DNA from 2 places in the Brucella sp. BE17 genome. Region 1 is predicted to be linked to the other one. Evidence: riboswitches for the same ligand, from Rfam matches in the RefSeq annotation. Region 1 holds a riboswitch; the other holds the start of a gene.

Region 1 (7,413 bases):
AGCGTTGTCGCACGGGGGCCGCCGCCAAGCGTCAGCACCGTCGTGAAGCTGGTGACGCAAAGCATGAAGATCAGGCCCGTCATCCCCGGCAGGCTGCGGCGGATGACCGGCCATTCGATCAGTCGGAAACGGGCGCGATTTCCCATGCCGAACTGTGCTGCAAGTTTCCAGTAATCGGTGGGGATCGATTCATAGCTTGCAAGGATGAAACGCACTGCAAGCGGCATGTTGAAGAAGACATGCGCGATCAAGATGCCCGTAATGCCATAGATATCAGGCTGAAGCGGATGCCCGGCTGCATCCGAAATATGGGCGAAAAAGCCATTGCGCCCGTAGATGCTGGTGATACCCAGTACCGCCACGAGGGCGGGCAGGGCGAGTGGCAAGGCAAAAAGGCGCAGGATCAGTCCGCGTCCGGGAAAGCGGGTTTCGGCATGAAGCGCGCGCGCAACTGGTATTGCGAAAGCAACAGAAAGCAGACTGGAGATGATAGCCTGAAGGACGGTGAAGCGGGCAATGCGCCAGAGATAGGTATCGAAATTGCTGCTCGCCTCGAAATTGCCATGGCCTGCTTCAAAAGCCAGTGCGAGGAGTGCGCCCGCGCCGAGTATGACCAGAAAGGCCAGCGCCAATACCCCTGCCAGGGGTTTCATCTTGGTCAGGGATGATGCGCCATATTCAGTTGGCATTGCCGTCATCGGCTAGTCGCTGTCAGCCATTCGCTCACCCAGACACGGCGATGTTCTGCCACTTCGTCGGAGGGGATGATGAGGGTCTTTTCCGGTTTGGGCAATGCTTCAAAAGCAGATGGCAACGGCGTGGACATCTTGCCTGCCGGAAACATCCAGTTGGTTTCAGGGATTACATCCTGGAAGCCCGGTCCGGTCATAAAAGTAAGAAATCTTTGCGCCAGCGGGTTTTTCGCACCCGTGAGCGTCTGGGCGGCAAGCTCAACCTGAAGATAACTCCCCTCGGGAAACACCAGTGCCTTGTAGCGGTCGGTCTTTTCGGCAATGAGGTGATAGGCGGGCGAACTCGTATAGGACAACACCATCGGTGCCTCGCCACGCGTGAAAAGTCCGTATGCCTCCGACCAGCCCGGTGTGACGGTCAGAACACGTTTTTGAAGCTTTTCCCATGCCTCGCCAGCCTTGTCGCCATAAACCGCTTTCATCCATAAAAGCATGCCAAGCCCCGGTGTCGACGTGCGCGGATCCTGCAACACGATCTTTTGCGAAGCGTCGCCCTCAACCAGTTCCTTGAGGCTTTGCGGTGGATCGGGCAGTTTATCTGAATCATAGACCACGGCGAAATAACCATAGTCAAAGGGTACAAAAATATCGTCCTTGAACCCGCCCGGCACACTGATATTGCCCAGATCAATACCGCTTGGCGCAAAAAATCCAGAAGCACGCGCTTCCGTCAGAAGATTGACATCAAGGCCAAGCACGATATCTGCGATGGTGTTTCTGCCCTCCAGCTTGAGGCGGTTGAGAAGGGCGACGCCGTCGGCGGAAGCGATCCATTCCACCTCGCAGTTACAGTCCTTCTCGAAGTTTTCCTTGACCTTGGGTCCTGGTCCCCATTCGGAAATGAAACTGTCATAGGTATAGACGGTCAGCTTGTCCTTTGCCTGTGCGGCAGAAGAAAAGGCAATGGCTGCCGAGAAGGAAAGAGCCAGCAAGGATAAGAGCCGCATCAGGATAGTCCTTTCATCGCGTTTGAAAGGAAGTAGCGCTACTCTGGATTGCGATGCAATCCTTCGTAAAAGCCCGCAACTTTTTGGCGTTGTGTCGCATGGCAGCATCTAAATCCCTCCGCCGGTACGAGCCGGATCAGGTTCCTCGGGTTGGTTTTCGCCTCTCAGCCACCCGCATTTGCAGAAGGCACCCCGTTAGAATTTCTGAGAGCATAAAACGGAGGCAGGGCAAGAGCAAGAGCCGTGCACAGAATACAGGCTGCTCTTTCAGGGTTAATTTTCTCATGTTATGAGCAGCTTATGAGCACATTTGTCATTCTCCTCGGCGGCGATCTCGCCGTGACCGAGCGCCTTCGGCAACAGATTACAGGCGCGCGTTTTCTGGCTGCCGATAGTGGTATCCGCCACGCTGCGGAACTCGGCGTCGAACCGGAATTATGGCTCGGCGATTTCGATTCAGCGTCGCCGTCGCTTAGGCAGCACTATATGCATGTGCCCCAAAAGACCTTTTCACCAGCCAAGGACATGACGGACGGTGAACTTGCCCTTAATGAAGCCTATTCGCTTGGCGCGACGCGCGTGATCTTATGCGGGGCTTTTGGCGGCGCACGCACCGATCACACCCTGCTCCATCTCACCTTGGCGACTGCTCAGGCCCGGAAAGGACGAAACATTTTCCTTTCCAGTGGTAGCGAAGAAGCATGGCCCCTGCTGCCTGGACGTCATTCTTTTGATCTGCCGGACGGAGCATTGTTCAGCGTCGTGAACTTTACTGATGTCGACGGTCTTTCGATCACAAATGCGGAGTGGCCGTTAGACAATGTGACCTTGCCGTTCGGCTCTTCATGGACGGTGTCCAATATAGTCGATGGAACGCTTTGCGTTTCGATGCGTTCTGGAATAGCGATACTTGTAGCGAACCTTGATGTGGGGTTGTCACGGTAATGCACCGCTCATACCGAGGCCTGAAAATGCTTGACGTCTGCGGGCGAAACGTATTGTAAATGGGCTAAGCGGGTCATCTGCTTTACGCCGAACTTGGGGACGCAAAGCCGGTGTTTTTGAAACTCTAGATAGGAGATTGTCTCATGAAATCACGTCTTTCCATGATTGCAATTGCCGCCGTGCTCGCGTTCTCGACTGCAGCATGCACGACCAATGAAAAGCGTACGGCTGGCTATGGTGTCGGCGGTGCAGCCCTCGGCGCTCTTGCCGGTGGTGCAATTGGCGGCAGCGGTCGCGGCGCTCTTGCCGGTGCAGCAATCGGCGGTGTCGCCGGTACGCTTCTCGGTGCATCCCAGACGCGCAACGGCGTCCAGTACTGCCGTTACCGCGATAACTATGGTCGCACTTACGAAGCACCTTGCCAGTAAGTCAGGCTTTATTGCTGTTATAAAGGACAGGCCGGGTTTTTCCGGCCTGTCTTTTTTTGCGCTCTTTTACCGATCCATTTGACAGAATGACTTTTGTCGCCGACAAGCAGGGCAAAATTTCAATCCTTTATTGAAGAGAACCATGGCTCCTCCGCTTCTACGGCTCGACCAGATACAGCTCACCTTTGGCGGCACCCCTCTTCTTGAGGATGCCAATCTTTCGGTAAGCGAGGGCGACCGCATCGCGCTGGTCGGGCGTAACGGCTCTGGCAAGTCTACCTTGCTCAAGATTGCCGCCGGCATGGTCGAGCCGACCTCGGGCGAAATGTTCCGTCATCCGGGTGCCACCGTGCGTTATCTGCCGCAGATGCCGGACATGGACGGCTTTGCCAATGTGCGGACCTATGTCGAGGCAGGGCTTGGTCCGGCGGATGATCCGCACCGGGTCACCTATCTTCTCGAGCATCTGGGGCTGAGCGGCGAGGAAAAGCCGGATCACCTTTCGGGCGGTGAAGCACGCCGTGCCGCACTGGCACGGGTGATTGCACCGCAACCGGACGTTCTGCTGCTCGATGAGCCTACGAACCATCTCGACCTCACCACCATCGAATGGCTCGAAGGCGAGTTACGCCAGATCCGTTCGGCCATCGTGCTGATTTCGCATGATCGGCGGTTTCTGGAAAATGTCAGCCGCGCAACGGTGTGGCTGGATCGCGGCCTGACGCGCCGTATCGAACAGGGTTTTGGCCATTTCGAGGAATGGCGCGATAAGGTTCTGGAGGAAGAAGAGCGCGATCATCACAAGCTCGGTCGCCAGATCGCGCGTGAGGAACACTGGCTGCGTTACGGCGTTACCGCACGACGCAAGCGCAATATGCGCCGCCTGGGTGAGTTGCATTCCATGCGTTCTGATTTCCGCAATCATCGCAAGGCGCAAGGGGCAGCGGTGCTGGCCGCGAGTGACAGCAAAGAGTCGGGCAAGCTGGTGATCGAAGCCAAGGGGCTGAGCAAGGCCTATGGCGAGCGTGAATTGGTCAAGGATTTCTCTATCCGCGTCCAGCGTGGTGATCGCATCGGGCTTGTCGGACCCAATGGTGCGGGCAAGACAACACTTTTATCGCTTTTGACCGGCAAGCTGGAACCGGATTCAGGCACTTTGCGTCTTGGCGTTAATCTGGAGATGGCCGAACTCGACCAGAAGCGTGAAGACCTCAACCTCAATGACACGCTTTCGCATTATCTGACTGACGGGCGCGGCGAGAGCCTGATCGTCAATGGCGAACAGCGCCATGTCGTCTCCTACATGAAGGATTTTTTGTTCCAGCCCGAGCAGGCGCGGACACCGATCCGCGAACTGTCGGGTGGCGAAAGAGCGCGGCTTATGCTGGCGCGTGTGCTGGCGCGTCCTGCCAATTTGTTGATCCTCGATGAGCCGACCAACGATCTCGACATGGAGACGCTCGATTTGTTGCAGGAACTGGTGGCCGGTTTCCCGGGCACCGTCATTCTGGTCAGCCACGACCGTGATTTTCTTGATCGCACCGTGACATCGGTCATTGCCCCGGAGGGCAACGGAAGCTGGCTCGAATATGCCGGCGGTTATGCTGATATGATGGCGCAGCGCAAGGAACAGGCGCTCAGCCGCCGGGCCGTTAAAGCGGCGGGTCTCCGCAATGATGACAAGCAGGATAGGGAGGCTGCGCAGCCCAAACGCGAGGAAAAACGCAAGCTGTCCTATAAGCAGAAATTTGCCCTTGAAACGCTGCCTACCAAGATGGACGCGCTTGCCAAGGAAATCGACGTGCTCGAAGGCAAGCTTGCCGATCCGGCACTTTATGCCAAGGACCCCGCGCTTTTTGCCAAGACCGCCGATCTTCTGGAAAAGAAGCGGGCCGAGAATGCCGCCATGGAAGAAGAATGGCTGGAACTGGAAATGCTGCGGGAAGAAATCGAAGGGTAGAGACTACCCTTCGATAGCCTTTTTCAGGCGCTTGCCTTGTTGAGACGCGCAACCGCATCGTCGCTCAATTTCAAACGGCTGGCATCGATCAGTTCGCCCAGTTGCGTGAGGCGTGTTGCGCTCGCGATGGGGGCTGTGACCGAAGGCTGCGCGATCAGCCAGGCGATGGCGACCTGAGCGAGTTTTGCGCCAATGCTAGCGGCCACGTCATCGAGCGCTACGATGATTTTTTTCCCGCGCTCGGTCAGATATTTTTCCACCGTTGAGCCGCGTGCGCTTTGGCCCAGATCGTCGCTTGAGCGGTATTTGCCGGTGAGGAAACCTGCGGCAAGCGAAAAATAGGATATGACGGCGAGATCGTTGTCGCGGCAGATTTTTTCCAGCCCATCCTCAAAGCCGGAACGATCATAAAGATTATAAAGCGGTTGCAGACTTTCATAGCGTGGAAGATCATGCTTTTTCGCCACTTCCAGCGATTCTGTGAGCCGCTCTGCCGTCAGGTTGGAGGCCCCGATGACACGGATTTTTCCCGCTTCGATCAGCTCCTGATAGGTGCCGAGCGTGTCTTCAAAAGGCGTTTCCGGATCATCCCAGTGCGACTGGTAAAGATCGATATAATCTGTTTGCAGCCGCTTGAGCGATGCATCCACTGCCTTGCGGATATAGGCAGGCGACAGTCCTTTTTCGTCCGGCCCCATTTCAGAACCGACCTTGGTGGCAATGATAACCTTGTCGCGCTGGCCGCGTGATTTCAGCCAGTTGCCGATGATGGTTTCGGATTCACCGCCCACATTGCCGGGTGCCCATGTCGAATAAGCGTCGGCGGTATCGATGAAGTTGAAACCGGCAGCGATAAAACGGTCGAGAAGCGAGAATGATGTCGCCTCATCGACCGTCCATCCAAATACATTGCCACCAAAGCAAAGCGGCGAAACTTTAAGTTCGCTGCGTCCGAGCTTTCGAAATTCCATAGACCTGTCCTCTTCCCGTCAGCGGCAAGCTGGCCGCCGGTTATACATGGAGGAAGAAGAAAGGTCGGATGGATCAGCCCATTAGCCCATGCCAAGCGCATCCATATAAAGCTGGAGCATGGCTTCTTCTTCCTGACGCTCGTGGTCTTCTTTTTTACGCAGACGAATAATGGTTCTTACGACCTTGCTGTCAAACCCCGACCCCTTCAATTCTGCGTAAACTTCCTTGATATCGTCGCCAATGGTCTTTTTTTCTTCTTCCAGACGCTCGATGCGTTCGATGAAGGCGCGCAATTGGCCAACGGCTATGGTCTGGGCTTCGCTTGTAATGTCGTCGCTCACGAGGTTTTCTCCAGTTCAATTTTACGGCGGAATGCGGATGCTGCCAGGGCGAAAGCCCGCATGGTGAAGAACGTGGACGTTTCTTCAAGTGAGTCGCAGGCAAATTTAAGAGGGTTTTCGATGCCCGACACGACGTTTCGGGTCAAGCCCTGTGGATAGCGGGTAAAGATGGGTTTGTCAGTGTTCGGGATCGCTGCGCGAGCCGAAATACCGGACCTCGTGAACGGCTTCAAGCGCATTGATTTCTTTGAGCATCGGCGCGAGACGCTTGGCCCATTCGTGCACGCCTTGCGCGTTCGCGATGAGGTCCTGTCGCACTTCGATTAGCACATTGGCAAAACCCTGTGCTGTCGCATGCCGAAAAAGCGCATCGTTGCGCAAGGCACCATTATAGGGTTCGTTGTCACCAACAACGAGATCGTTTTGCGCATGCAAAAGCTTGAGCAACGGTGCAATGGCGCGATCATCCCGATCCCAGAGCAAGCCGATATGCCAGGGACGCTCTGTATTTTTCCAGCGTGGTGTAAAAGAATGGATCGCAATAATCAGCGGAGCGTGTCCGCTTTGGGCTGCGACTGTTGTGCGCATTTGCGTCACCGCATCATGATAGGGGCGGTAGAATTGCCGCAGCCGTGTTTCGCGTTCTTGCGCCGATAAGGGATAATTGCCTGTAATGACCACGCCGTCCGATAATTGCATTATAAGGGTCGGGTCATCTTCGCCACGGTTGGGGTCGATCAGCAATCGGGAAAATCCGGCAAGCACGGCAGGAGCCTTAAGGCGGGCAGCAAGTGCCCGCGTCAACGCCTCGACACCGATGTCATAAGCAATATGACGCTCGAATTCGCTTTCTTTGAGCCCCAAACTGCCGTAATTGGCTGGCATGTCGCGGCGTGCGTGATCGGCTGTCAGCATCAGGCCCAGGCGAAAGTCGCCATCGATTCGATGAACGGGCGAGAATGACGTGGCTGTGGATGTTGCGGGCGAGATTACAGACTTGGACATGATTGCCGGACGGATCAGCTCTAATTTTCAACAGATAGGGAACATTGTTCCGGTCTGTCATGA
Region 2 (7,413 bases), 630 kb from region 1:
TGCGACGAACTCACCATTGAGCGCGGTTGCAACCACCGCCTTATCGAGTTCGATTTCAGCAATGAGGGCTGCGAGAGTGGCGGCAGCGGTTTCGACCCTCTCGCCGTTGAGAATAATGGTCATGCCAGTTCCTCCAGAAATTCGGGGTGCTTTTCAGGCGCTGTTGCCGCTTCAACGGCCATGCGTGCTACCGCAGGCGAAAGCAGAAATCCGTGCCGGTAAAGCCCGTTGACATAGATGGTGTTGCCGCGCTTGCGCACGCGTGGCAGGTTGTCGGCAAAGGCCGGGCGGGCATCGACGCCGGTTTCGAGAATTTCCGCCTCACCAAAGGCCGGATGCAGCGCGTAAGCCGCGCTCAGCATTTCAAGCGTGGAGCGTACGGAAATGTGGCTCTGCGCGTCGCTTTCGATCATCGTCGCGCCGATCATGTGGATGCCGTCACCGCGCGGCACGATATAGAGCGGAATACGCGGGTGCAGGAGCCGCACGGGCCGCGAAAAATTGATGTCGGGCGAGCGAACGACCAGCATTTCGCCCTTCACCCCACGCAAGTCCTGCAACTGGTCACGCGCTGCAAGCCCACGCGCATCGACAATAATATCGGCGTTGATGTCTTTTTCTTTGGCATCGGTTCCGAGATGGAAAGTGACGCCCTTTGCTTGCAGCCCCCCGGCCAGTTCGATCAAGGTTTTGCGTGGATTGAGGTGGGCTTCATCGCCAAAGAACAGACCTTGGCGAAAGCGTCCTGCAAGGTCCGGCTCCAGCGTTCCAATCAATGTCTCATCGATGGTTTCAAAGTTTTCCGTGCGGCGGGCAAAGCGGCGTAATTCGGTGGCATCGCGGGTATGCGAGATGACGAGCGTTCCCTTACGCTTGAGCGTCGAGACATGGCGCTCCCACCACGAAATTGCCTCCTGTCCGAGCCGCACCACCGGCTCTTCAGCGCTTTCGCCCTCGCACCAAGGTGCCAGCATGCCGCCCGCAAACCACGAACAACTGTCCGAACCGATTTCCGTGCTTTTGGCGATCACTGTGACGGCATGGCCGTGATCGCTAAACTCAGCAGCACAGGCAAGACCCGCAACCCCGGCCCCGATAATGGTGACGCGCATCATGCGTGCTCCCAGAGATTGTGAAAATGCTGCACCGGCCCGTGACCGGAACCGACCTGCAAATGATCGGCGGCAAGAATGGCCTGGTGCAGATAGTCGTGTGCGTCACGTAAAGCCTCATCGAGCGGTAGCCCCTTGGCCAATCCGGCCGCGATGGCTGAGGATAGCGTGCAGCCGGTGCCATGCGTGTTTTTGGTGGCGATGCGCGGCGCTTCGAGCCGCAGCGTGGGCTGACCGTCGCGGATCAGCAGATCGGTGCAGGTGTCGCCTTCCGCATGTCCGCCTTTCATGAGCACGGCGCTCGCGCCAAGACCGAGCAGGGCAAAGCCCTGCGCCTCCGCCTCGTCGTCATTGATGGCAAGGCTCACATCAAGCAGACAGGCGGCCTCCGGCCTGTTGGGCGTAAGCACGGTTGCAAGTGGGATCAGTTTTTCGCGTAAGGTCGAAATCGCGGCTTCGCTCAATAGCCGGTCGCCAGATTTTGCAACCATCACCGGGTCAAGCACGACTGAACCGGAAAAGCGGTTCAAGCCCTCGGCAATCGCTTGAATAGTGGCAGGGACTGACACCATCCCGATCTTGATGGCTGCGACGTCAAGATCGTCCAGTACGGCCTTCATCTGGGCGCTGACGATATCGGCAGGTACATCGTGAACGGCGGTTACGGCAAGGGTGTTCTGCGCGGTGATAGCGGTAATCACGCTTGCGCCATAGGTGCCAAGCGCTGAAAATGTCTTGAGATCGGCCTGAATGCCCGCACCGCCGCCCGAATCCGAACCGGCAATAGTCAAGCATATCGGTATTGTCGATGTTCGGGAGAGGTTTTGTCTAAAGTCCATTTTGTCGTCTCTCATTCCGAACGGAAAGATGAGACGCCATGAACGGCTTTGGGGAATTCCCCATGGAGGGTGTATTTCTCCGCGCCAGACGTGCCAAACTCCGTTCCCTACGCAGGTATTACCCGGATCAGGTTCAATGGGTTAACGCGTAACCGCGTCTCTCAGCCCTCTTGCAAAGGCACCCCAACGAATTTTGTGGCTCCATGCATAGGCCGGAATGAACAAGGGGTCAAGCCATGCGTGTTTCATCAACATCAAGGCTTGACCTTCCCACGGTGGGAAGCCTTATTTAGTATCAAGCATTGTTATTTGAGGACCGATCATGAACACGTCCACCTATCCGAAAAGCCTGCATTTTGCGGTTCCCGTCGAAGGTATGCATTGCGCGTCCTGTGTCTCCACGGTTGAAAAAGCTGTGAGCCAGGTGCCGGGGGTGGGTAAGGTCTCGGTCAATCTTGCCACCGAAAAGGCGGACGTGACATTCAAAGATACGCCCGATATGCCTGCCGTGGTCGAAGCCATTCGCAAGGCCGGGTATGATGTGCCATCATCAAGTGTTGATCTCGCAATCGAGGGCATGAGTTGCGCCTCCTGTGTCGGCCGGGTCGAAAAGGCGCTCAGTGCCGTCTCCGGCGTCACACAGGCAAACGTTAATCTGGCAACCGAACGCGCCCATGTCGAACTTTCGGGTCAGGTTGCAATTTCAGACCTTGTTCACGCTGTCGAAAAAGCGGGCTATGAAGCGCGATCTTTAAGCGATGACACGCAGCCAGCAGCTCCTGTTACGCAAAGCGAAAAGCGCGACGCCGAAGCGAGTGAGCTTAAAAAGAGCGTTTTACTTGCGGCTATCCTGACACTGCCGGTTTTCATTCTGGAAATGGGGTCGCACCTGATTCCGGCCATGCACATGTTTGTCATGGACACGCTGGGCATGCAAAATAGCTGGTATCTGCAATTTGTGCTCACCACTCTGGTGCTGTTTGGGCCGGGCCTGCGCTTTTTCAGGAAGGGTATTCCCACCCTTTTGCGCGGGTCTCCTGATATGAATTCGCTTGTGGTGGTGGGAACGCTCGCCGCATGGGGCTTTTCGGTGGTAGCCACCTTTGCGCCCGGCCTTTTGCCGGACGGCACGGTCAATGTCTATTTCGAAGCCGCAGCCGTTATTGTCACACTCATCCTGCTGGGACGTTATCTTGAAGCGCGCGCCAAGGGTCGCACCAGTGCCGCGATCAGCCGTCTGGTTGGCTTGCAGGCAAAATCAGCGCGTGTTGTTCGCAATGGCGAGACTGTTGATGTAGCGCTGGATGATGTGCGGGCCGGTGACATTGTGCAGGTGCGTCCGGGCGAAAAAGTTCCGGTCGATGGCGAGGTGATCGAAGGTTCGTCCTTTGTCGATGAAGCGATGATCACCGGCGAGCCGGTTCCGGTGGAAAAGGCTGAGGGTGCCAATGTCGTCGGCGGCACGATCAACAAAACGGGCAGTTTTTCCTTCCGCGCCACCAAGGTTGGTCGCGACATGGTGATTTCGCAGATCATTCGCATGGTCGAGGATGCGCAGGCCGACAAACTCCCCATTCAGGCCATGGTCGACAAGGTGACCGGCTGGTTCGTGCCTGCTGTGCTGGCAGCTTCCTTGCTGACATTCGTCGTCTGGATTGCGGTTGGCGGAACCGCCATGATCGGCTATGCACTTGTCAATGCTATCGCCGTGGTCATCATCGCCTGCCCCTGCGCGATGGGTCTTGCAACGCCGACGTCGATCATGGTCGGCACAGGGCGTGCCGCGGAGCTTGGCGTGTTGTTTCGCCGGGGTGATGCGTTGCAGACCTTGCGCGAGGCGAGCATCATCGCGGTCGATAAGACCGGAACGCTGACCAAGGGCAAGCCGGCTCTGGCGCATTTTGCCGTCACGACAGGTTTTGCGGCTGATGACGTGCTGGCTCAGGTGGCAGCGGTTGAAATGCGCTCCGAACATCCGATTGCCGAGGCAATCGTTACCGCAGCAAAAGACAAGGGATTGAAACTGCCTGATGTCTCCGAGTTTCAATCCGTGCCGGGCTTTGGACTCAAAGCAAATGTTTCCGGTCATGAGGTGGCAATCGGTGCGGATCGCTATATGCGCGAGATCGGTGCGGATGTTTCGGTCTTTTCTGAGGATGCCAGCCGACTTGGCGATGAAGGGCAATCACCGCTTTATGCGGCTATCGACGGCAAGCTTGCCGCCATCATCACCGTGGCCGATCCGATCAAGGAAACCACGCCTGCGGCCATTTCTGCGCTGCATGATCAGGGGCTGAAAGTGGTCATGATCAGCGGCGACAATCGACGTACGGCAGAGGCTATTGCAAAAAAACTTGGCATTGATGAAGTTGAGGCGGAAGTTCTTCCCGACGGCAAGGTCGAAGTGCTGAGGAAACTGGGAGCGGACGGCAAGAAACTGGCTTTCGTCGGCGACGGCATCAATGATGCGCCGGCCTTGGCCGCCGCCGATGTCGGCATCGCGATTGGCACCGGTACCGACATCGCTATTGAAAGTGCTGATGTTGTGCTGATGTCGGGTGATTTGCGCGGCGTGGTCAATGCGATTGCCATATCGAAAGCCACCATCCGCAATATCGGCGAGAACCTGTTCTGGGCCTTTGCCTATAATGTGGCGCTGATCCCGGTTGCCGCAGGCATTCTTTACCCGCTGACCGGCACGTTGCTTTCGCCGGTGCTTGCGGCGGGTGCCATGGCGCTTTCGAGTATTTTTGTTTTGTCCAATGCGCTCAGGTTGCGGCGGTTCAAAAGCGCTTTGGCGTGAGTTAAAAAGGCCGGCATTTCCGGATGTGATTTTCAAGTTTTTCTTTATCCTCTGGATTTTTCTGGCCATTCCCCTAATTTGGTCCGCAGGCAGCGTCGCGGCGGCAGGTCTTGCCGCCGTACTGCTACCCAATCAGTAGTCGTTCGCATCTCATGCAACTGGTTCGCTCTGTCCGAACCGTACGCACTGTTTCAAGGGGTATAGTCTTGCTTGTTTCCCTGACTTCCATCGTTCTGTTCCTGATCGGGCTCGTGCTTGGCGCGGGTGGCATCTGGCTCACCACTCTTGGTGGTGAAAGCTATTATTATCTCATCGCCGCCGCCGGTTTTCTGCTGGCGGGGTTCCTTCTCATGAAACGAAATGCGGCAGCGCTCTGGGTCTATGCGCTGATCATCCTCGGCTCACTCGGCTGGGCGGTTTATGAGGTCGGCTTCGATTGGTGGCAACTGGGCAGCCGCGGCGGCATTATCGTGCTGCTGGGCTTCTGGCTCCTGACGCCGTGGATCCGCAAGCCGCTCAATGGCGGCGGACTTCCGCTGACACTGGCTAGCGTCGCTGCAGTTGCCGTTGCAGGCTATGCACTGACGCAGGACCCTTACGATATTTCGGGCGATCTCCCGACCGAACAGGTCACGGCTACGCCCGATCTGGGCGGCGACGTGCCGGATGGCGAGTGGCATCAATATGGTCGCACACCCTATGGCCAGCGTTATTCTCCGCTGGCCCAGATCACCCCGGACAACGTCGCTAAACTGCAAGTCGCCTGGCAATACCAGACCGGCGATGTGAAACAGCCGCAGGATGTCAGCGAAACCACCTATCAGGTGACGCCACTCAAGATCGGCGATTCGCTTTATTTGTGCACGCCGCATAACTGGGCCATTGCGCTTGATGCGGCAACCGGTAAGGAAAAGTGGAAATTCGACCCCAAGGTTGGCTTTAATACCGACCGCCAGCACCAGACCTGCCGTGGCGTCAGCTACTGGAAGGATGCTAGTGCAACGGCGGGCGAAAAATGTGCCGAACGTGTTTATCTGCCCACCTCCGATGCGCGTCTCATCGCGCTCGATACAGCCACTGGTGAAATCTGTGAGAGTTTCGCCGATGGCGGCAGCCTCGATCTTGGCCATGGCATGAAATATAACCCTGAGGGCTATTATTATTCGACCTCTCCACCAGTCGTTTCCGGCGACAAGATTATCGTGGGTGGCGCCGTCAACGACAATTATTCGACGGAACAACAATCGGGCGTCATCCGCGCCTTCGATATTCGCACGGGTGAATTGATCTGGAATTGGGATTCCGGTAACCCCGACGATACTGCGCCCTTGGCGGAAGGACAGCATTATACGACCAATTCGCCTAACAGCTGGTCGGTCTCCAGTGCCGATGAAAAGCTCGGCCTAATCTATGTGCCTCTCGGTAATCAGGTGCCGGATCAGCTTGGGATGGGCCGCAGCGAGCATGTGGAGAAATATTCCTCTTCCATCGTGGCGCTTGATTTGAATACGGGGCAGGTACGCTGGGTGCGCCAGACGGTGCATCACGATTTGTGGGACATGGATGTGCCTGCCCAGCCGGTGCTCATTGATATCGACGGCACGCCGGCGCTGGTCGGACCGACCAAGCAGGGCGATCTCTATGTGCTGGACCGGCGCACCGGGGAGCCGATCATCCCTATTCGGGAGGTTCCGGCTCCTACCGGCGCGATTCCGGAAGATCACACATCGCCGACGCAACCGATTTCCGATCTTACCTTCAGTCCTCCGCCTTTGCGTGAAAGAGACATGTGGGGCGTGACGATGTTTGACCAGCTCGCCTGCCGGATAAAGTTCCGCCAGCATTTCTATGAAGGCCGCTATACGCCGCCATCGCTCAAGGGCACGATCGTCTATCCCGGCAATTTCGGTGTGTTCAATTGGGGCAGTGTAGCGGTTGATCCGGTACGGCAGGTTATGTTCGGCATGCCGACCTATCTCGCTTTCACCTCGCGACTGGTCCCGCGCGACCAGATACCACCCAAGGGCGAGGATGAAAAAGCCAGCGAACAGGGATTGAACCGCAATGAAGGCGCTCCCTATGGTGTCTTCATGGGACCTTTTGTAAGTGCGCTGGGCATTCCGTGCCAAACACCACCATGGGGGTATGTTACGGGTGTCGATCTGCGCACGGGCAAGATCGTCTACAAGCACCGTAATGGCACGGTCCGCGACATGGCACCGGTGCCGGTGCCGTTTAAGGTCGGTGTGCCGGGGATCGGCGGTCCGATGATCACGGCGGGTGGTGTTGCCTTCCTCGGTGCCGCCGTCGATGATTATTTGCGCGCTTATAATCTGACCGATGGCAAGGTTTTGTGGGAGGCGCGTCTACCCGCCGGTGGGCAGGCCACGCCTATGACCTATACGGTTGGTGACCAGCAGTTTGTGTTGATGGTTGCAGGGGGGCATGGTTCGGTTGGCACCAAGCCGGGCGATTATGTGATCGCCTATACATTACCGAAAAACTGAACCCATAAACAAACGTCGGGATATGTCCCGGCGTTTGTTTCCTGTCAGTTCTTGCCGTGCAGCAATTCACCCTTGCGCGCAACGCGACGTGCGGGCGGTTCAGCGGCATTATCCGCAAGACTATGAATGATCGGGCAATCCGGGCGGTCGTC

The links. A riboswitch is a leader RNA that binds a small molecule or an ion and turns the genes downstream of it on or off. The one in region 1 is predicted to bind thiamine pyrophosphate.
Region 2: another riboswitch for thiamine pyrophosphate. It lies ahead of thiD (bifunctional hydroxymethylpyrimidine kinase/phosphomethylpyrimidine kinase); the one in region 1 lies ahead of thiB (thiamine ABC transporter substrate binding subunit).

The regions. Positions count from the first base shown of each region.
Region 1 is NZ_CP154467.1:1,637,996-1,645,408, reverse strand. It holds gene thiP (thiamine/thiamine pyrophosphate ABC transporter permease ThiP) at 1-698, opposite strand, end outside; gene thiB (thiamine ABC transporter substrate binding subunit) at 695-1,699, opposite strand; TPP riboswitch at 1,795-1,904, opposite strand; gene AAIB41_RS08010 (thiamine diphosphokinase) at 2,000-2,644, shown strand; gene AAIB41_RS08005 (glycine zipper domain-containing protein) at 2,788-3,072, shown strand; gene AAIB41_RS08000 (ABC-F family ATP-binding cassette domain-containing protein) at 3,215-5,032, shown strand; gene AAIB41_RS07995 (aldo/keto reductase) at 5,056-6,003, opposite strand; gene AAIB41_RS07990 (DUF2312 domain-containing protein) at 6,085-6,345, opposite strand; gene AAIB41_RS07985 (N-formylglutamate amidohydrolase) at 6,523-7,350, opposite strand.
Region 2 is NZ_CP154467.1:2,271,900-2,279,312, forward strand. It holds gene thiS (sulfur carrier protein ThiS) at 1-123, opposite strand, end outside; gene thiO (glycine oxidase ThiO) at 120-1,112, opposite strand; gene thiD (bifunctional hydroxymethylpyrimidine kinase/phosphomethylpyrimidine kinase) at 1,112-1,951, opposite strand; TPP riboswitch at 2,039-2,147, opposite strand; gene AAIB41_RS11005 (heavy metal translocating P-type ATPase) at 2,274-4,754, shown strand; gene AAIB41_RS11010 (glucose/quinate/shikimate family membrane-bound PQQ-dependent dehydrogenase) at 4,961-7,261, shown strand; gene cueR (Cu(I)-responsive transcriptional regulator) at 7,306-7,413, opposite strand, start outside.